Regions from separate parts of the Neobacillus sp. PS2-9 genome, predicted to be linked through region 2. Evidence: predicted binding sites of a transcription regulator. Region 2 holds the regulator's gene; the other holds the start of a gene.

Region 1 (3,424 bases), 1.2 Mb from region 2:
ACATACGATTACTTGAAAAAGTGAACAATGTATTAGCAGTGATTTCTTGGAATGAGGAAATAAAGGAACAGGTGAATGAAAAGTGGGCTGGTCCATCTTTTTTAATCAGTGATGAAAGAGTAATTCAGTGGACTATCCAATATGTTCAGGAACATGTACAGGTACAAAAAAATCGGTCTGAATAGACCGATTTTTTTTATATGCTATATTGTTTTGCTTAATCCACTTTGCATATTTCAACAGGACAATCCTCACAATCGATTTCCCTTTTTAAGAAATCTAAATCATGAATAGTAATTGTTCCTTTATCAATAGAAATGATATTTGTTCTTCTTAAATCACTTAGAAGCCGATTTACCACTTCACGAGAGGTCCCACAGAAATTAGCTAATTCTTGATTCGTTAAAGGAAGTTCCACTAGGATTCCTTTAGTGGTTTTGATTCCATAGCTATTACTTATTCTAATTAATGTGGAATACAATGCTCCTTTTTTTCCATGAAGGACTAAATCTCGAAATTTAGTTTGGGTTTTCCGATATTGTTGACTCATCCATTGGATGAACTCAAAGGATAGTGGAAGATCTTGTGAGAGCTTTTCCTCAAGTGTTTCTTTCTTAATAACAGCTACTTCTCCACTTTCAACTACACGTGCACTTAATAAAAATTTTGAACTTGGAGAGAATAAATTTAATTCCCCAACAAGTTCACCTTTTGAGCACATTCGAATAGTTAATTCTCTACCGTCAGGAATGATTTTACTAATTTGCAGGATTCCACTTTGAACAATATATAATTCATCTGCATTTGATCCTTCTTGAAAAAGAAAAGTACCTTTCTCGATCTTTCTATTATGGTGAACCGTATCAAAGAGATGGGATAGTGTTACGGACATTTCTTTTACTGACTGCATACAAATAACCACCTTTAAAGGTTCAAATAAACCGCTTAATAATAAAAACACAGTCAAATTTCATAAGGGTATTTTTACTATAATTATATTGTTAACAAAGAATATTTAGCAATAAATGTACAATAAGTTCATACAATCGTCATATTTAAAAAAGCATTCATTATATTTCTTAGGAAATATTGTCGAACTTTGTGAAAACTTGCAGTAAATTCCTTTAATGGGCCTCTACCGAAAAGGAAATAATAAAAATGTAGACGACAAGGAGGGAAGAAAATGGGACAAAACCACCAGTTTAAATCAGGTAAAAAGGCACCGAATAATGGAATATACATTGAGGTTGGCGACACAGGAAGCACTGTCAACAACCCCCAAAAAATAAAGCTTAAAGCGGGAGACACTTTTCCAGAAACGTCCAATGATGAACGTGTATGGACCTATCAAAGAAAACCTTAATGTATCAAGATAAGTCATCCATACGGGTGGCTTTTCTAATGTGAAAAATTTTACTTCTTTTAGAGAAATGTTTTATAATTAAGTTAAGGTCAAAAATGGTCAAATAAGGAGTGAGATGTATGGACTTAAACCGAATGACAGAACGTTTACAACAAGGATTAATGGAGGCCCAATCTTTAGCTGTAAAAAATAATCATCAAGAGGTGGATGAACCCCATATATTTTTGGCGTTAATGGATCAGGAGGATAGTCTCATTGTATCTATCCTTGAAAGGACCGGATTGTCTGTTGAGAAAGTTCAAAGCAAATGGATGGAGTCTATATCTAAAAAACCTCAGGTCACTGGAAGTGGCGTTGAACAAGGGAAATTATATATAACAGCAAAGCTGCAAAAGTTGATCGTTAGTGCTGAAGAATTTGCAGCAAAGTTTGGTGATGAGTATATATCGGTTGAACACATAGTTTTAGCAGCATGTTATGCAAATGATTCTGAAATGAAAAAAATTCTGCAATCATTTGGTAAAGCACCAGAAAATGTATTGAAGGCGATTAAAGAGATAAGGGGGAACCAGAGAGTGACTTCGCAAAACCCGGAAGCAGGATATGATGCTCTAAAGAAATATGGTAGAGACCTGGTTGCTGAGGTCAGAGCAGGGAAGCTAGATCCAGTAATCGGGAGGGACACAGAGATTCGTCATGTTATCAGGATATTATCAAGGAAAACAAAAAATAATCCTGTTTTAATTGGCGAACCAGGGGTTGGTAAAACAGCTATTGTTGAAGGGTTGGCCCAGCGAATTGTCAGAAAGGATGTACCGGAAGGTTTAAAGGACAAAACAATCTTTTCTTTAGATATGAGTGCACTAATTGCCGGTGCCAAATTTAGGGGTGAATTTGAAGAAAGATTAAAAGCTGTGTTAAATGAAATCAAAAAAAGCGAAGGGCGAATCCTGCTTTTTATTGATGAGATCCATACTATTGTAGGGGCAGGCAAGACCGAAGGTGCAATGGATGCAGGAAATATGTTAAAACCAATGCTAGCTCGAGGGGAACTTCACTGTATTGGTGCCACTACCCTTGATGAACACCGGAAATATATTGAAAAAGATCCTGCACTTGAACGAAGATTCCAGCAGGTTCTTGTGCAAGAACCAAATGTAGAGGATACAATTTCCATTTTAAGAGGTCTAAAGGAAAGGTTCGAAGTTCACCATGGAGTGAAAATCCATGACCATGCACTTGTAGCTGCTGCGACATTGTCGGATCGGTATATTACAGATCGTTTTTTACCAGATAAGGCTATTGACCTTGTAGACGAAGCCTGTGCCCTGATTCGGACGGAAATTGACTCAATGCCTACCGAACTTGATGAAGTCACACGAAGAGTTATGCAATTAGAAATCGAAGAAGCGGCATTAAGAAAAGAAAGTGATGAAGGCAGTAAAGTCAGATTGGAAACACTTCAAAAGGAATTGGCGGATTTAAAAGAGCAAGCGAATATGAAGAAAGCAAAGTGGCTTCAGGAAAAGCAAGGAATTCAGAAATTACAGGAGAAAAGGGAACAACTTGAAATACTTAGGAGGGAGCTTCAACAGGCAGAGGATCAATATGATTTAAACCGTGCAGCCGAGCTTCGCCATGGACAAATTCCCTTAGCAGAAAAAGAACTGAAAGAGTTAGAGCAGGCCATAGTAAGAGATGACCGCTTACTTCGTGAAGAGGTGACTGGGGAAGAAATTTCAAATATTGTTTCCAGATGGACAGGGATTCCACTCTCTAAACTAGTTGAAGGTGAAAGAGAAAAGCTGTTAAAATTGGAGTCTATTTTACATGAAAGAGTCATTGGACAAGAGGAAGCAGTCAACCTAGTGGCTGATGCTGTACTCCGAGCTCGGGCAGGAATTAAAGACCCTAAACGACCAATTGGATCATTCTTATTTTTAGGTCCTACGGGTGTAGGGAAAACAGAACTTGCAAAGGCATTGGCAGAATCGCTATTTGACAGCGAGGAACAGATTATCCGTATGGATATGTCGGAATATATGGAGAAACATGCAGTTT
Region 2 (3,424 bases):
AATAGCCTCGAAGAGCCGCAGTGAATAGGCCCAGGCGACTGTTTAGCAAAAACACAGGTCTCTGCGAAGCCGCAAGGCGAAGTATAGGGGCTGACGCCTGCCCGGTGCTGGAAGGTTAAGAGGAGGGGTTAGCTCACGCGAAGCTCTGAATCGAAGCCCCAGTAAACGGCGGCCGTAACTATAACGGTCCTAAGGTAGCGAAATTCCTTGTCGGGTAAGTTCCGACCCGCACGAAAGGCGTAACGATCTGGGCACTGTCTCAACGAGAGACTCGGTGAAATTATAGTACCTGTGAAGATGCAGGTTACCCGCGACAGGACGGAAAGACCCCGTGGAGCTTTACTGTAGCCTGATATTGAATTTTGGTACAGCTTGTACAGGATAGGTAGGAGCCTGAGAAGCCGGAGCGCTAGCTTCGGTGGAGGCGTCGGTGGGATACTACCCTGGCTGTATTGAAATTCTAACCCGCACCCCTTATCGGGGTGGGAGACAGTGTCAGGTGGGCAGTTTGACTGGGGCGGTCGCCTCCTAAAGAGTAACGGAGGCGCCCAAAGGTTCCCTCAGAATGGTTGGAAATCATTCGTAGAGTGTAAAGGCACAAGGGAGCTTGACTGCGAGACCTACAAGTCGAGCAGGGACGAAAGTCGGGCTTAGTGATCCGGTGGTTCCGCATGGAAGGGCCATCGCTCAACGGATAAAAGCTACCCCGGGGATAACAGGCTTATCTCCCCAAGAGTCCACATCGACGGGGAGGTTTGGCACCTCGATGTCGGCTCATCGCATCCTGGGGCTGTAGTCGGTCCCAAGGGTTGGGCTGTTCGCCCATTAAAGCGGTACGCGAGCTGGGTTCAGAACGTCGTGAGACAGTTCGGTCCCTATCCGTCGTGGGCGCAGGAAATTTGAGAGGAGCTGTCCTTAGTACGAGAGGACCGGGATGGACGCACCGCTGGTGTACCAGTTGTCTTGCCAAAGGCATCGCTGGGTAGCTATGTGCGGACGGGATAAGTGCTGAAAGCATCTAAGCATGAAGCCCCCCTCAAGATGAGATTTCCCATAGCGTCAAGCTAGTAAGAACCCTGAAAGATGATCAGGTTGATAGGTCAGAGGTGGAAGCGTGGTAACATGTGGAGCTGACTGATACTAATCGTTCGAGGACTTAACCAATTTTTAAAGCGAACTCGTAGTTTACAAACACTTCTTCTGCATTATCTAGTTTTGAGAGAACGATCTCTCTAACAAAATAGTCTGGTAATTATGGCGAGAAGGTCACACCCGTTCCCATACCGAACACGGAAGTTAAGCTTCTCAGCGCCGATGGTAGTTGGGACGAAAGTCCCTGTGAGAGTAGGACGTTGCCAGGCAAAAAAAAAGACAACCTTTGATGGGTTGTCTTTTTTTTGTATATCATTAAAAGATAATATCCCTCAACACCCAAACTATCTAGATTCTAAACCTCCAATCATGAAATTTTTTAAACAATTAAAGGTTTCGCAACCGCGAGATTTGGGGAAAATCATTAGTAGGGAATCGTTGCATCTACATAAAGTTTTCAGTATAATTAAAGTCAAAGATAGTCAAAGTCAGAAAGATAGGGGGTGGGAAGATGAGAAACATCTCCGATATCATTGAAAAATACTTAAAGCAAGTCCTTGAAATGAGTGAGGAAGACCTTGTTGAAATTAAACGAAGTGAAATCGCTGATAAATTTCAATGTGTTCCTTCACAAATTAATTACGTTATAAACACTCGTTTTACCATAGAAAGAGGCTATATTGTCGAAAGCAAGAGAGGTGGGGGTGGATACATCAGAATTATGAAGGTTCAATCCCATGATTTGGCCCACTTAATTGAACAACTGCTCTCACTTATTCAAAAGCACATTAGCCAAACAAGTGCTGAGGATGTCATTTTACGACTGGTTCAGGAAGAGATTATTACGAATCGGGAAGCTAAAATTATGTTAAGTGTAATTGACCGTTCAGTATTATATATTGATCTTCCATACCGAGATGAATTGCGTGCGAGAATGCTAAAAGCTATGTTAACATCATTAAAATATAAATAATTTTTGCTGCTGGAGAGGTGAAAAGATGATTTGCCAAGAATGTAATCAAAGGCCTGCAGCACTTCATTTTACAAAAATCATTAATGGCGAAAAAACAGAAGTGCATCTTTGTGAAAAATGTGCGCAGGAAAAGGGCGAAATGTTTATGATTGGTGGAGAAACAGGATTTGCTTTTAATAACTTATTAGCAGGCCTACTCAATATTGATTCATATCAAAAATCCAATCAAAGCCCTTTCCATCAAGAAGAAATCCTTCAATGCGAACACTGCTCCATGACATTTCCTCAGTTTTTAAAAGTTGGGCGCTTTGGATGTGCGTATTGCTATGACACATTTAAAGAACAGCTAAAACCTGTATTACGAAGGTTGCATAGTGGCAACTGGACACATAACGGTAAAATTCCAAAACGAATTGGCGGCAGTATCTTTCTCCGTAAGCAAATTGATGAATTAAAACATGATTTACGGAACGCCATTTCCCACGAGGAATTTGAGAAAGCGGCGGAGATCCGCGATGAGATTCGCACATTAGAGAAACAATTAAATGGAAGTGAAGAGGGAGGGGAATAACGTGTCGCTTGAACGTTTTCTTAATCAGGCAGTTAGTTCCTGGATGAGCGAAGAGGGACCTGATTCGGATATAGTCCTTAGTTCACGGATTCGCTTAGCCCGAAACTTTGACGCATATAAATTTCCAACACTTTTTTCACATGAAGAAGCAAAAAGAATTATAGAAAATTTGGAGGAAATTTTTCAAAAGACGGATTTACAAAAGTTCGGACAGATGGAACTGTTGAAAGTTGACAGTATGCAGCCTCTACAAAAACGAGTACTAGTAGAAAAGCATTTAATTAGTCCGAATCTGGCGGAGGATTCACCATATGGTGCAGTTCTTTTAACCGAAAATGAAGAAGTTAGTATAATGATAAATGAAGAGGATCATATCCGAATTCAATGCTTGTTTCCAGGCTTGCAACTATCAGAAGCATTGGATGCTGCTAATGAAATAGATGATTGGCTAGAAAGTAATATTCAATATGCGTTTGATGAACAGTATGGCTATTTAACAAGCTGTCCTACCAATGTTGGAACTGGCCTCCGGGCATCCGTGATGATGCATTTGCCAGGGTTAATCCTTACGCAGCAAATTAATCGAATTATCCCAGCAATCAACCAATTAGGGCTGGTTGTACGAGGAATTTATGGTGAGGGAAGTGAAGCTCTAGGTAATATTTTTCAAATCTCTAATCAAATTACTCTTGGAAAATCAGAAGTAGACATCTGCCGTGACTTAAAAGGGGTTGTAAGCCAACTCATCTCACAAGAAAGGTCAGCGAGGGAAGCATTACGGAAAACTT

Evidence for each region. The regulator CtsR, encoded in region 2, represses protease genes until heat stress. The targets are predictions, from matches to a motif close to ATGGTCAATAAAGGTCAAACA.
Region 1: a site for CtsR is predicted at 1,449-1,469, ahead of clpB (ATP-dependent chaperone ClpB). Genes of this name have one in related genera too.

What each region holds. Positions count from the first base shown of each region.
Region 1 is NZ_CP133269.1:3,961,018-3,964,441, reverse strand. Features, by position in the region: gene mobB (molybdopterin-guanine dinucleotide biosynthesis protein B) at 1-185, shown strand, start outside; gene RCG25_RS19880 (Crp/Fnr family transcriptional regulator) at 218-910, opposite strand; gene RCG25_RS19875 (YjzC family protein) at 1,184-1,363, shown strand; gene clpB (ATP-dependent chaperone ClpB) at 1,483-3,424, shown strand, end outside.
Region 2 is NZ_CP133269.1:5,126,526-5,129,949, reverse strand. Features, by position in the region: rRNA gene RCG25_RS25695 (23S ribosomal RNA) at 1-1,164, shown strand, start outside; rRNA gene rrf (5S ribosomal RNA) at 1,245-1,361, shown strand; gene RCG25_RS25685 (CtsR family transcriptional regulator) at 1,604-2,065, shown strand; gene RCG25_RS25680 (protein-arginine kinase activator protein McsA) at 2,091-2,636, shown strand; gene RCG25_RS25675 (protein-arginine kinase McsB) at 2,638-3,424, shown strand, end outside.